DNA from 2 places in the Paenibacillus sp. FSL E2-0177 genome. Region 1 is predicted to be linked to the other one. Evidence: riboswitches for the same ligand, from Rfam matches in the RefSeq annotation. Region 1 holds a riboswitch; the other holds the start of a gene.
What was found. A riboswitch is a leader RNA that binds a small molecule or an ion and turns the genes downstream of it on or off. The one in region 1 is predicted to bind cyclic di-GMP.

Region 1 (7,484 bases):
AATCGAGCGATAAATGGAGTTATTAAGAGATAAATTATCATTTTTGTTCTTTATAGAGTACAAATGCGCGTTATTGGCAGTTTTCTTTTTGATTTATTCCATGTATGATTCATTACAGAAGTTGTTCTTAATAAAGAACGATAATAACGAACCAAAGAAACAGACATTGAGGGGAGGTATTCCTCTGAGACCCAGATCAGCAAGGAGAAGACCTAGAAGAAACAGGAAAATCGGATTACGTATACTGCAATCAGGAATGGCTGTCTCCGTCTTATTTCTATATACCTCGCAGCAAGTTGGTGGTACCTATGGAGGCTTTGGAGCCGCTACGCAAACCACTAGCACGATTAGCTTTTGCGAAGTATTTCCGAATTCGATCAAGGCACTGCTTACAGAGTTCAAAGAGCATGTTAATCGAGCGCTCACTTTAAAAGAATCACTACAGCCCTTTTCCTCATCAGCTAACTACTCGGACGTTTCGGGAATAGAAGGGATGTCGCTGGAAGAGCTTGATGTCGCTGCAGAAGAGATTTCTTCGCAAATAGCGGCGCTTCAATCCCAAATAGATAGCGTTAACGAGCAACTGGCGGCTAACAGCCAAATTTGGAATCAAATCCACAATGAGCTAAGTGCAGCAGCAGCCTTACTCTTCCAGATAGGAGGATATATGACTTCTCTAGATTCCAACTGTCTAGAAATCAAGGACGAGCAATTTTTCAGAGATTTACAAAGCAGCCTGAATCAAAGCGGTGTGATCTCGGAATCCTTGAATGCTTCCTTAAATGGAGTTATTAGTTACCTAACCTCCATACACGATGTTGGTCTTCCATTCGCTTCGGTAGTTACCAGTGATGTTTATGGACAACTTGAATTACGCGAAGGAGAGTTCCCACAGCCACTGCCATTCCTGATTACCTTCACTCAACCAGACGGCGTGATCTCTAGCGACCTCACCTCATCTTATGAAGCTCTAAATACCGAATTGACTAACCATAAAGAATCGGCAACCTCAGGTATCACTACCCTTCAAGATAAACTCCAATTGATCAGTCAGACTCGCGAGCAAAAACTAGAAGAGCTTGAAAAAGCTCGGCTAGAAGAAGAGCAAGCAAAGAAAGAAGAAGAAGCGAAAAAAGAAGAAGAACGTTTGGCTGAGGAGAAAAAGCAACAAGAAGCCGAGGATAAAGCGAAAGCTGAGGCAACCCCTCCAACATCAGGCGAAACTGCTCCGGAAGCCCCAAATAAAGAACAACCTGAAGCCCCAGCCACCGACCCGGTTAAGCCGGAAATTGGCGAAGAGCTCACAATTCCAAAAGATGTCCCTCAGCAAGAGGCTCCACAAGAGACGCCAAAGGCGGAAGACAATACGACTACCCCGCCGGTAGCAACCCAAGCTCCTTCGGACCCTCAACCTGAGAAAGGTGGAGAATAAGATGCGAATTAAAAAAATTATCAATAATACCCTATCGAGCTTAATGCTTGTGATCTTTATTCTGCTGGTGGCAGCCGTAGTGTTATCCAAGGCCTCCGGCGGTGAACCTGCTTTCTTCGGATATGAGATCAAAACCGTACTCTCAGGATCGATGGAACCAGGAATTCAGACAGGCTCAATTGTCGCATTAAAACCCGGAGGGGATATGAATCGTTTCAAACCAGGCGATGTCATCACCTTTAGGAATGAAGATAATCTGCTCATTACTCACCGGATTGTAGAAGCGACCGTCAATAACGCTACTGGTGAAGCTGTTTATCGCACTAAAGGCGACAACAACGACGCGCCCGACATGAACCCTACCAGTTCTGTGAATGTTGTAGCTCAGTATACCGGGGTCACTGTACCCTATGTCGGTTACGCTATGAATTTCGCGGTTTCCAAAGCTGGAAGTGTAGTCCTCATGATCGTGCCTGGCTTGATGCTTCTGCTCTATGCTCTGTATACCTCTTGGAAGGCTGTAGCTGCATTAGAAAAGAAAAATGCTGCCCTACTGCCAGCCTCACCGCCCCCAACAGAAACACAGCCCTAAGTTGATTGTCCACTTCCGCTTACGAACCGGAAGATACAATATATAAATTTTATAAAAAATTCAAACACAAATTTGAGGAGGAATTTTATTATGGGTATCAAGAAAACATTGGGTCTTGGCGTAGCATCTGCAGCACTGGGTTTATCATTAATCGGCGGAGGAACCTTCGCATACTTTAGCGACACTGCGCAAAGCACAGCTACATTCGCAGCGGGCACGCTCGATCTGAACTCCGACCCTTCTGTCATCGTTAATATTCCTAACCTGAAACCAGGTGATACGGTAACTAAATCCTTCAAATTGAAAAACGATGGTTCGCTCGATATCGGATCTATTATTCTGAATACATCGACTCAAATCACGGATGCTAAAGGAGATAACTACCTGGATTTAGCCGAGTTCATTAAAGTTAAATTCCTTAGAAATAATGATAAAGGAGTACCTATCGTCTCTCCTGAAAATGTAGTTTATGAGACTACACTTGCTGCTTTAAAAAGTCAGCATCCGGATCTCGTAAAAAATACAGGTTGGGATCAACTCTTTACCGAAGCATCCGGTATTAAAGCCGGTACCAACGACAGCTTCTCCGTCCAATTCGAATTTGTGGAAAATAACCAAGATCAAAATATTTTCCAAGGCGATAGCTTAACACTGACTTGGGATTTCGTAGCTAAACAAGGTGCGAAAAAAGACTACTAAGATCAATAAAGTAATTAATTTAATAAAATACTCGAAGAGCAGCAGATCCTGAATCCGGCCACGGATAAGCAGATTGCTGCTCTTCTCTTTACAATAAACTTTGTCCGATTTATTGATATTTGCTATACTAATAACAAAAATTACGGAGGGGCGTCAGCATAGTGCCACAGAATATGGGCCAACGTATCCAGCAGCTCCGCCTAGACAAGGGTTTCTCCCTATCTGAGCTTGCGGACAGAGCAGATGTGGCTAAGTCGTATCTTAGCAACGTGGAGAGAAACATCCAATCCAATCCATCCATCCAGTTTATCGAAAAAATCGCTGACGCGCTTCAGGTATCCATTCATGCCCTACTCTATGGAGAACCCAATGATGCAGAGGAATCACATTTAGATTCGGAATGGTTCCGATTGGTGCAGGAAGCTATGGACTCAGGCATTAGCAAACGCGAATTCAAAGAATTTCTGGACTATCAGAAATGGAAGCTCGATCAAAAGGATTAATACTTCCTACTAATCTGGTACGATCCTCTCTTCTACTAAATCATATCGAAAAAGGACACAGCGAAGAACCGCTGTGCCCTTTTTCGATATGTAACCCCTCTAATGTATTACTGCACGATCTGCACAGTTTTCTCATGAAAGAACTGGCGGATTTCATCTGCCTTAATGCCAGCCTTCTTAGCTGCTAATAATAAATGTACCCACTCTTGATCCAGATCAATAAACTGCTGTTCTCTGTTGCTACCCTGGTTGGACTTTTCCAAAAAATCTCCCCCTAAGATTTTACGTCCCCAGGCAATCCGGCTGTCATAGTATCTCTACCTTAGACCCGCGACTTTGTGCCCCTGCCTTTCGGCAAGTTTACCTTTTACTGGACCCTTTTCACGAAAGGATCTACTTAAAAAACTATAAAATTACTATCTGCAATAACATTATACAAAAAGAAAGCGGAAAAGTGTGTCGATTCCTGGTTACTTTCTATTTTAAAAACGAAAAATAAAAGATTTTTTTTCAAAGATCTTGTCCGATTATCACGATACTCGTCCGTTACATAAAATAAATTGTACTAGCAAAATAAATATTTACTGACCTAATAGTTAAAAATAAGGATAATAGAATCATTTTAATAGGCCTTTAGAATGGGTAATGAGAAGAAACACCCTTCTTTTCATTAGAACAAGCTAACCCATACCATTTTGCGAACGTATTGGACGAAAGAATGAATTGATTACAGTGGCCGAAAGTAGCACAATAAGATGAGAAATGAAACCGCAATCATCACAGCTCCAGTAAGCGTTGACACAAAATGTCACGTATGGAGTTCATCCGTTAAGGAGGATGTATTCATGGCAGCCAAAGAGCCCTATAACGAATCCATTTGGAGTAAGTATTACGGACCCAATTTAGGCTACATTCAAGAAAGATATGAACAGTTTGTGAAAGATCCCTCCACCGTAGAAAATAATTATCGCGAGCTTTTTACAAATTCGGGACCTCCTCCCCTAACTCCGGATAGCGAACCGGCTCCTCAGCCGCGCATCTCGGGAGACACCGAATGGCTTAGAAAAGCAGTAAGAGCTTCCAAGCTAATCGCCAATATTCGTATATATGGCCATATGGCCGCTGAAATTGATCCGCTGGTACGCGATCAGAATCCCATGGCAAAATATCTTGAGCTTGAAACCTATGGGCTGACCCGCGAAGACCTGATCGCACTGCCTGCCACGCTTATATGGGAAAATGCGCCGAATGATGTGCATACCGGATGGGATGCCGTGCAACGTATGCGTCAGGCATACACCAAGACTATCGCCTATGAATTCGGGCATGTGCATGAAGAAAAAGAACTGCAATGGCTAAATAGACAGGCAGAATCCACCAGCTCACCAGCACCCCTAAATAATACAGAACGCAAAGAGCTCCTGAACCGCCTGATTCAGGTAGAGCAATTTGAAACCTTCCTCCACAAGACTTTTGTAGGTCAGAAGCGTTTCAGTCTTGAAGGCAATGATGCTCTTGTGCCGATGTTAGATGAAATCGTACGTGCTGCTGCACATGACGGTGCGGAGCATATTTTGATGGGCATGGCGCATCGCGGCCGCCTCAACGTTCTTGCACATATTTTGGGCAAACCTTATGATATCATATTTTCAGAGTTTCATCATTCTCCGAACAAGGAGCTTTTCCCTTCCGAAGGCTCCACAGGCATTAACTATGGTTGGACAGGTGATGTGAAATACCATCTCGGTGCAGACCGTGCTGTCCGTGAAGGAGAAACCGTACGCACAAGAATAACACTAGCGAATAACCCAAGTCACTTGGAATTCGTCAATCCTGTCGTGGAAGGTTTCACTCGTGCCGCACAAGAAGATCGGAGCACTGCAGGACTGCCGAAGATTGATACCAGTAAAGCTATGGCGGTGCTGATGCATGGCGATGCTGCTTTTCCAGGTGAAGGAATTGTTGCAGAAACGCTTAATATCGGCAAACTTCAAGGTTATCAAAATGGTGGGACGATCCATATCATTGTTAATAACCGAATTGGTTTTACGACTGAAAGTGAAGATTCCCGTTCTACGCATTATGCGAGTGACATCGCCAAAGGGTATGAAATCCCAATAGTCCATGTCAACGCTGATGACCCAGAGGCCTGCGTAGCAGCTGTACGTTTAGCTAGCGCATACCGCCATCAATTCAAAAAAGATTTCGTAATTGATCTCATCGGCTACCGCCGTCATGGTCACAACGAAATGGATGATCCTGAAACCACACAACCTATTGTCTACGGCAAGGTTCGCAATCATCCAACCGTCTACAAGGTTTATGCAGAGAGACTGAAAAACGAAAAGGTTCTTACCGCCGAAGACGTACAAAAGATGAATGCTGAAGCAGAAAGCGTATTGCAGCGTGCGTACGATACTATGAAGGAAGGCAATCATAAGAAAAAAGAACCCAAAGCCTTCATTCCTCTACAAACGGACCGCGCAGCGGCAAACACTACAGCGGTATCCATCTCCAGCCTGCAGGAGATCAATCGTGAACTGTTGACGGTTCCTGCTGGATTCCAGGTTTACCCGAAGCTGGAGCGCATTTTACAACGTCGTAAAGATGCACTGAATGAGGGTGAAAAGGTCGACTGGGCACTGGCTGAAACATTAGCCTTCGCTACCATTCTGAAAAATGGAACGCCCATCCGACTGAGCGGTCAAGATGCCCAGCGCGGAACCTTCGCACATCGCCATCTGGTGCTGCACGACAGTAAAACAGGAGATTTATTCTCTCCGCTACATCAGCTAAGCGATTCCCGTGCCTCCTTTGGCGTATACAACAGTCCATTGTCAGAGGCATCAGTATTAGGCTTTGAATATGGTTATAATGTGTTTGCACCGGAAACCTTCGTAATCTGGGAAGCACAGTATGGTGATTTCGCCAATGCGGGTCAGGTTATTTTTGACCAGTTCATTGCCGCTGGACGCGCCAAATGGACACAGCGCAGCAATCTCGTCATCATGCTGCCGCATGGCTACGAAGGACAGGGACCTGAGCACTCCAGCGGTAGGCTGGAACGGTTCTTGCAGCTATCCGCTGAGGAGAACTGGACGGTCGCTAACCTGACTACCGCTTCGCAATATTTCCATCTGCTGCGGCGCCAAGCAGCGTTATGCGGGCAGGAAGATGCTAGACCGCTAGTCATTATGACGCCGAAAAGTCTCATTCGGAATACGCGCAGCACTTCTGCCGGAACCGAGCTGGCTTCAGGACAATTCAAGCCTGTATTAGCTGAATCTTTGCTTGGCCAGAAACCAAGTGAAGTTAAACGGCTCGTAGTTTGCAGCGGTAAAGTCGCTATCGACATCCAAACAGAACTGGAAGCAGCACCGGATAAGGATTGGTCATGGCTGCATGTTCTTCGCCTAGAGCAGCTTTATCCGTTCCCGGAACAGGAGCTAAGCGAACATTTAAACTCCTTCAGCTCCCTTCAGGAAATTGTCTGGGTGCAAGAAGAGCCGAAAAATATGGGCGGCTGGAGCTATAGTGAGCCTCGGTTACGCGCCATCGCACCGAAAAATGCCGGCGTAAGATATATCGGCCGTCCGGAACGTTCCAGCCCGGCCAGTGGTTATGCAGATGTGCATAGCTTCGAACAACGTAGAATTGTAACAGAAGCCCTAAAATCAAATTCGAACGTACAAGCGGCTGTACCGTCCTCTTAAGAGGACGGTATCACAATAGCGTAAACCATTATGTTTGGGGAGGAAACGGCCTGTGTCAGAAATCTTAGTACCCGATCTGGGAGAATCCATATCCGAAGGAACCATCTACAAATGGCTGGTTAAAGAAGGCGACACGGTAGGTCAAGGCGATGTGCTCGCTGAGCTGGAAACGGATAAAGTCAATCTGGAAATTAGTGCAGAGGTGGAGGGTGTCATCTCCACCATCCTGCGTCAAGCGGGCGAGAACGTAGCCGTTGGCGAAGCCATCGGCATCATTGGAGCCGCAAGCGGCAGTACGCCGCGGGCCGCTGCAAGCGAAGCCGAAGCGCCTAAAGCGGCTCCGGCAGGCGGCAACGCAGTAGCAGCCGCCGCGCCTGTAGCTGCGCCCGAAGTGCCTGCAGCAGGTGGCGACAGCCATGCTGCATTGGCATCGCCGGGCGCACGCAAGCTGGCACGGGAGCGCGGCATCGACCTCGGCGAGGTTAGCGCCCGTGATCCTATCGGCCGGATTGGTCAGGCCGATGTGTCCGGTCATGGTGCAGCAG
Region 2 (7,484 bases), 2.6 Mb from region 1:
TTGAGCAAGGGCGCCAATCCGTAGATACACAGGCTGAAGGCATGCGTAAAAACATAGAGGCTACACAAAAAGTGGCTGATACTATTGAAGCTCTCTCACAAAATGCCCGCGGGATTACGATGATCACCAAGACCATCACAGAGATCGCTGAGCAGACCAACCTGCTGTCACTGAATGCCTCCATCGAAGCTGCTCGTGCCGGAGAGCATGGTCGGGGTTTTGCCGTTGTAGCTCAAGAGGTTCGCAAGCTTGCTGAAGAATCTACGGCATCCACAAAAGAAGTATTCGGCTTGGTCCGCAGCATTGAGTCAGATATTAAACAAGCCATCGATAATATTGCCATCAATGAAGAGGTTGTGCAGGTTCAGAATGAAATGATCACTCAATCTGCCCATATTTTCGCACAAATTGTACAAAGCGTGCAGTACATTACCGAGCAAATCTCTTCATTCTCTGCGGAGAGTGATCTTATGCTAGAAAGTGCCTTGAAAATTTCCAGTGCAATTGAGAATATCTCAGCAATCACCGAAGAAACTGCTGCTGGCACGGAAGAGGTATCGGCGGCTATGAATGAACAGATTAATGCCCTGCAGTCTGTTGCAGAAGAAACGGAAAAAATGACCCAGGCCGTATTTAATCTGCAAAAAACCATTCATATCTTTAAATTCTAGTTCAAAACTATCAACTGCCACCTAAGCTGAGTCTTAGGTGGCAGTTTTTTTCGCGAGGTAAAACTTCATCTCTTGGACAAGACTTTCGTCAAATTTCGAGTTTTTTTAGCGGATTATGTTGACAAAAATTAATGAGGAATATATTGTAAAGGAAAATTATTCTTATCAACTATAAATTAATATTGGCAAAATCCTCGAAAGAGGATGACGCAAAACCATGGATCTACAGCCTCATTTTTTCGTTTGAGGCCATGATTGCCAGGTTGCAGAGGAACCAGGACGGCTGAACTATTGTTCAGTCTTAGCGGTGCCTTATGCCACCAACCTGTGCTTACTATAGAGCACAGGTTTTTACTTTTTGAGTATATTGATCTATCGTATCTATTCGGTAGATTAATAACTAATATATATCAAAAAACTTGTGAGGTGTTTCTTTTGAAGACAGTCGCAGATTACATGGCGGAAGCACTACGTAACCTTGGAGTCACCCATTCTTTTGGGATCATTGGCAAATCCATTTGTCCAATTGTTCTAAAGATGGTGGATTACGGTATTGAATTTATTCCCGGCAGACATGAAGCAAGCTCCGGATTCGAAGCAGCAGGGTATGCGCTGAAAACGGGTAACCTAGGCGTAGCATTTGGTACTTCGGGTCCTGGGGGAACTAACCTGCTTACAGCAGCAGCACATGCGAAAGCTAACAACCTACCTGTCCTATTTATTACCGGCCACCAATCCATTACAGAGCTTGGAATTCCTCAATGTCAGGACTCCACCTCTTTTCTGGCTGATTTAGCTGATATGTTCAGACCTGCCACCTTGTTCAGTAAATTGGTTGAACGTGGGGATCACTTTGGTACTATTTTTAATCATGCGATTTCTGTGGCCCTGACCAAACGGGGTCCTGTTCATCTTTGTATTCCTTTTGATGTACAAACTGAAGTATTGGAAGAATGCAATATAGTAATCCCAGAAAGAGAGTCTCTAATTAGTCAAGCTAATATCGATAGAGTCATCGAAGCTATTCAAGCTGCTAAGAATCCTTTGATTATTGCGGGTAAAGGAATTAACCGCTCCGGAGCACATAAAGAGCTTGTTCAACTCGCAGAAACTTTTAATATTCCTGTAGTAACATCTCCTGGTGGAAAAGGGGCTATAGTCTGGGATCACCCACTCTATCATGGTCCTATTGGCGTTGGCGGTTCGACCCACGGGGACGATTTATTGAATAAAAGCGATTTATTTATAGTGCTTGGATCACGTTTAAGTGATATGACCATCTGTAATCTTAAACGGGAGAATCATCCAGCAACTTTAATTCAATTTGATATTGATCCAACCTTTGTCGGAAAAATACTATTGTCCAAAACGATACCGGTCACTGGGGACCTGCGCGATAATTTGGTGCACTGCCTAAATCATATTGACCCAAGCACAATCACCAAACGTGAGGCTTTGGCCGATGCGGATTATTCAGAAGAGCTTCCAACCCTCAAGAATCTTTCCCTTGCTTCCGTAATGAGCACTTTAAGTGATTTGATCCCTTATAATAATTCAATTTTCGTTGATGATGGAAGTCATGGATTCCACGCTGCAAAATGGTACAAGGTTAAGAAACCGGGCAGCTTTGTTTTTGATGCGTATTTTGCTTGCATGGGTAATTCGATCGGCATGGCTATTGGTGCAAAAGTTGCAGCTCCTGAAGAAACTGTCCTCTGCATTACAGGTGATGGTTGTTTCATGATGCTCGGCGCTGAGATTAACACCGCTGTCTGCAAAGATATCCCTGTCATCTTTATCGTGGTCAATAATAAGCAACTAGATATGGCTCTTAAGGGTATGGAGAAAACCACAGGTCGTATCGATGGAACTCTATATGAAGTACCAATGGACGCCGTGAAATTCGCTGAATCTCTAGGTGCTAAAGGCTACAAATGTGAGACTGCGGATGAATTCACAGCTGCAATTAAAGATGCGGTAGCTCTAAACCATGTTGCCGTTATTGAACTACTAACAGACCGTGATGAAGTCCCTCCGACTGCACACCGTACTTTGAACCTAAACTAGGAGGCTAACCATGAAGGAAAATATCAACAGTGGTCTCAACCACTTCACGAATCTATCAGGAGACTATGGCGCAAAAGCACTAGCTCCAATTAAAGACCACTTCCCTGACTTGGCTGAATTTATTATGGGGAATGCCTATGGCGATATTTTTCAACGTAATACTATAGCCCCTGACTGGAAGGAAATCGCAGTCATTTCATCTTTAATTTCAATGGGTCAATTCGAACAGTTGGGCGTTCATTATGTCATGGCCCTTCGTGTTGGAGTTACCGTAGAACAGCTTAAAGGTATTCTATTACACTTAGTACCCGTTATAGGGGCACCTAGAATCATCACAGCTTTTAATATCCTGCTTGCAACCATAGAAGAAATCCAATAACCCAACAGTTCGACAACAATATACAAAATTCGACTTTATTATTGCATACACTTGAAAAATATGCCTATAATAGAGTCGGAATATCCCATTACTTGCTGTATAGTGTCGAATTTTGACTTTTATAAAACAGCTAAATGGATATACATGGCTGGATATTGCAGTCGAACTGTTTTGGACAAATTCAATCTATGGGAGAGATTTAGGCATGGGAAGTTTCGTTTTGAAGACAGACACTACAAACAAGGTTATTAACATTGAGTTAGATGGAACATTTTCTGAAGAAGATGGTCTAAAATCTATTCAAGCTTATCAACAAACTATCAATCCAATTACTCCAGCTGACTATGAACTAAAAATCGACTGCAGAAAGCTAAATGTAACTGCACCAGATGTTGTACCTCTTTTAGAAAGCTGCTTTGTAATGTTTAAGAATGATGGATTTGTAAAAGTAAATCTAACGCTTGAAAATAACCCGATCCTCAAAATGCAGCTTTCCCGTCTTGGCCGTAAAGCTGGACTCGATAACATCGAGATCATTTCTGCGGTTACAGTCTAGATCTTTTAATCTTAATATGTAGGCCACATTTTACTGCTTTCCTGGAGGCGTATTATGACCGGAATTCGTATTAAAGGCATTGATATCTATCATCCCAGCAATATAGTTGGTAACGACTTTTTCATTAAGCATTTTGACGAAAAAGGCATTGATATTCGAGGTCTATTATCCGCATTAGGTCGTATTACGCGGTATAGTATTAAGGATGCGGATGAGAATTCCCTTACGATGGCTTTTGAGGCTGCCAGGAATGTTCTGGAGAAAAGTGGTCTCACAGGTGCCGATATCGACCTTATTGCCTATGCAAGTCAAACTCCTGAGTATATCTTTCCTACCAACTCATTAATGATTCACCGTTTGATCAAAGGCGCATCCCATACGATCTGCATTGACAGTAATGCTAATTGTGCGGGTATGACGGCTTCTGTGGAACAGGTTAGCCGTCAGATGCAAGCGAATCCTAGGATTAAACGAGCGTTGGTCATCGGCTCCGATTATGTAACCCCTCATGCCGATAAGAATGATCCAGTCTATTACGCTAACTTCGGTGATGCAGCGGCGGCAGTCATTCTTGAACAAGCTGAGGATGTGGTCGGTTTCATTGACTCTATCTACCAAACGGATCCTTGTGTTTGCGATAATTCCAAGTTCCCGTGCGCAGGCCTGGCTAAACTGGGTAAACAAGGTGTAGCGGCTGGAGAGTTTAATGTGAAGTTTATTCCTTTTGATAATTCCATTTGCATAGATGCTGCTTCTGAGTCTATTCGTACTCTACTGTCTAACAACAATATCGCGCCTGAAGCCATTAAAGCAGCCTGCTTCTCACAGTTTTCATTGCCTAATATCTTAGAGATGTGTGAGAAAGTCGGCATTGATCGCAATGTAGCGGTATACATAGGGGATGAATTCGGATATACCTCTACCAGCAGCCCATTTATTGCTCTACATAAAGCTGTAACTACTGGAAAGATCGAACGTGGTGATAAAGTCCTGTTCTGGACAGTGGGCGCCGGTTGGCAAAATGTAGCATTTGTTATTGAATATTAGGAGCTGTATAACAAAAAGCGGCAAGCTAGGGATTCACCTAAGCTTGCCGCTTTTTAATATAAATATGAACGCAACATCAGGACTTACTTGCAAAGGTGAGCCCCTTTTCCGCGAGAGCACTCCGTAATAGGACGATCGCCTTTGGCCCCAATCCATGTAGCTGCAGAAGCTCTCCTTCAGTAAGCTTGCTGAATTGTTGAAGCTGAACATATCCAGCCCCATGCAGGGCTCGAAGCGCCGGCTTAGATAGTCCGCCCGGCAGATCAGATTCGGTTCCTTTAACCATAGATATATACAGCTCCTTTATCACTGATATCCTTCATGCTTCTCCCAACCCATGGTACGCGCTACAGCGTCCTTCCAGGCGTTGTAACGACCTTCCCGCTCAGTTATACCCATCTCAGGCGAGAAGACCCTCTCAGCCTTGTTGAAGCTCTCTAGCTGGGCACGTGTCCAGACTCCGGACGTTAACCCGGCCAGAAGCGCCGCACCCAAAGCTGTTGTCTCCGCATATGTTGTTCTAGTAACCTCACTGCCCAGGATATCAGACTGGAATTGCATCAGCAAATCGTTACGCACAGCTCCGCCATCCACACGAAGGCCGGTCAATGGCATGCCTGCGTCTTTTTCCATAGCTCCTATTACATCTCTAGATTGAAAGGCTAAGGACTCCAATGTAGCTCGTACCAGATGTCCTGAGGTAGTGCCTCTAGTAAGGCCAAATATGGCTCCACGGGCATACATATCCCAATAGGGTGCCCCCAGTCCGGTAAACGCAGGCACAACGATAACCCCTTCACTGTCCTCTACTTCCCGTGCTTTATCTTCTGAGCCTGCTGGCTCCTCTATAAGACCAAGCCCCTCCTGCAGCCACTGAACGGCCGCTCCGGCCACGAACACACTGCCCTCTAGGGCATAATAGAGTTCATCTCCCATACCCCAAGCTACAGTGGTCAACAAGCCATGGCTGGAGGCTACAGCTTCTGTGCCTGTGTTCATTAGAATAAAGCAGCCTGTACCATAGGTGTTTTTGGCACTGCCGGGTTCTAGACAAGTATGTCCAAACAATGCGGCCTGTTGATCTCCAAGTACAGAGCGAATTGGAATGTCCGCCCCGAACCACTGTTTGTCTGCTACTCCAAATTCGCCGCCAGACATTCTTACTTCTGGCAGAATGGCACGCGGAATACGAAGCTCTTCCATTAGCTCTTCATCCCAGCACCGTTCATGAAGATTGAACAGCATCGTACGTGAGGCATTGGTAACATCAGTGACATGTACGGCTCCGCAAGTAAGTCTCCAAATTAACCAGCTGTCGATCGTCCCTGCTAGAAGTTCCCCACGATTCGCCCGTTCTCGGGCGCCATCCACATGATCCAGTATCCAGGAGATTTTCGTAGCTGAGAAATAAGCATCTACAACAAGGCCCGTCTTGCTCGCTATAACTTGCTCCAGCCCTTTACTTTTAAGTTCTTCACATTGCTCTGCAGTACGCCTGTCCTGCCACACAATCGCAGGGTATATCGGTTTGCCCGTTATTTTATCCCAGATTAAAGCTGTTTCTCTCTGATTGGTTATTCCGATGGCAGAGATCTCCTCAACTGCTATGCCACCCCGCGCAATCGCATCTCTTGCCGCTGCGAGCTGTGACGCCCAGATTTGCTCAGGGTCATGCTCTACCCAGCCTGGATGGGGGAAGGATTGTTTAACTTCATATTGACCTTGTGAGACCCATTTAGCCTCCGTATCGAACAATATGGCTCGTGAGCTGGTAGTACCTTGGTCTAAAGATAAAATCATTCTATGCCCTCCCAAGCAAAACCTACAAGATATGTTCCACGATGAACAAGATTAATGTGTTTGTTTCAACAAAAAGCACCTCTGCTGTCAGAGGCGCTATCACACATTGTGTTTGGAATTACTGTTTTTCGACAGGAAGTCTTAGCGTAAAGGTTGTACTTTCGCCTAGTTTGCTTGAAGCTGAGATGGTCCCGTGATGCGACTCTACAATATTTTTAACAATCGCAAGTCCAAGTCCCGTTCCACCTGATTCTCCCCGTACACGCGCCTTATCAGCTTTGTAGAAGCGGTCAAATATATACGGCAGATCCTCTGGTGGAATTCCAACCCCTTCATCCTGAATTTTAATCTCAAGATAACGACGGCCTTCTAATACACAAGTTCCTGTATGAACCGTGATTTTTTTGCCACCCTGTGTGTGGCGAAAAGCATTATCAAGTAAATTGGTTAAGACTTGTTCCAGCTTATCCTCATCCGCTGCCTTCAGAACAGCAATATCACTCTCTTGCCGTAAGTGAAGATGGATATCGCGCTCTTTCGCACGTACAGAAAATTTACGGTAGACTCGTTCCAGCAGTTCGTTCATGTCCACCTGAGCTTTCATCATATCCGTATGTCCGGCTTCCATTCGGGCAAGATCAAGCAAATCCTTAACCAGACGCCCCATACGCAGTGATTCGTCATGAATGACCTGGATCAGCTCACTGCTTTCTTCGGGGGATGAAGCCATCCCGTCCAATAAAGCCTCACTGTACCCTTGCATCATCGACAATGGAGTGCGGATTTCATGGGAGACATTAGCTACGAAGTCTCTGCGCATCTTTTCCAGACGCACCTCTTCCGTCACATCCCGCAGTACAGCAACTACTCCCCGGATGCTGCCTTCAGAATATAACGGTGCCATATGAACAGACCAGACGCCCTGCCGTACATGTACATTGGAGCGGTCATCGCCACCTTGCTT

Region 2: it holds a riboswitch for cyclic di-GMP, as region 1 does, so the genes downstream of both, MHI25_RS21425 (thiamine pyrophosphate-binding protein) here and MHI25_RS01925 (anti-repressor SinI family protein) in region 1, are expected to answer to the same signal.

What each region holds. Positions count from the first base shown of each region.
Region 1 covers NZ_CP150307.1:437,847-445,330, reverse strand. Annotated here, with positions in the region: gene MHI25_RS01945 (hypothetical protein) at 257-1,432, shown strand; gene MHI25_RS01940 (signal peptidase I) at 1,434-2,024, shown strand; gene MHI25_RS01935 (TasA family protein) at 2,115-2,723, shown strand; gene MHI25_RS01930 (helix-turn-helix domain-containing protein) at 2,897-3,226, shown strand; gene MHI25_RS01925 (anti-repressor SinI family protein) at 3,334-3,489, opposite strand; cyclic di-GMP riboswitch class I at 3,517-3,601, opposite strand; gene MHI25_RS01920 (2-oxoglutarate dehydrogenase E1 component) at 4,072-6,939, shown strand; gene odhB (2-oxoglutarate dehydrogenase complex dihydrolipoyllysine-residue succinyltransferase) at 6,992-7,484, shown strand, end outside.
Region 2 covers NZ_CP150307.1:4,787,020-4,794,503, forward strand. Annotated here, with positions in the region: gene MHI25_RS21420 (HAMP domain-containing methyl-accepting chemotaxis protein) at 1-671, shown strand, start outside; cyclic di-GMP riboswitch class I at 846-942, shown strand; gene MHI25_RS21425 (thiamine pyrophosphate-binding protein) at 1,098-2,738, shown strand; gene MHI25_RS21430 (carboxymuconolactone decarboxylase family protein) at 2,749-3,117, shown strand; gene MHI25_RS21435 (hypothetical protein) at 3,230-3,673, shown strand; gene MHI25_RS21440 (ketoacyl-ACP synthase III) at 3,728-4,720, shown strand; gene MHI25_RS21445 (DNA-binding protein) at 4,797-5,006, opposite strand; gene glpK (glycerol kinase GlpK) at 5,027-6,520, opposite strand; gene MHI25_RS21455 (ATP-binding protein) at 6,639-7,484, opposite strand, start outside.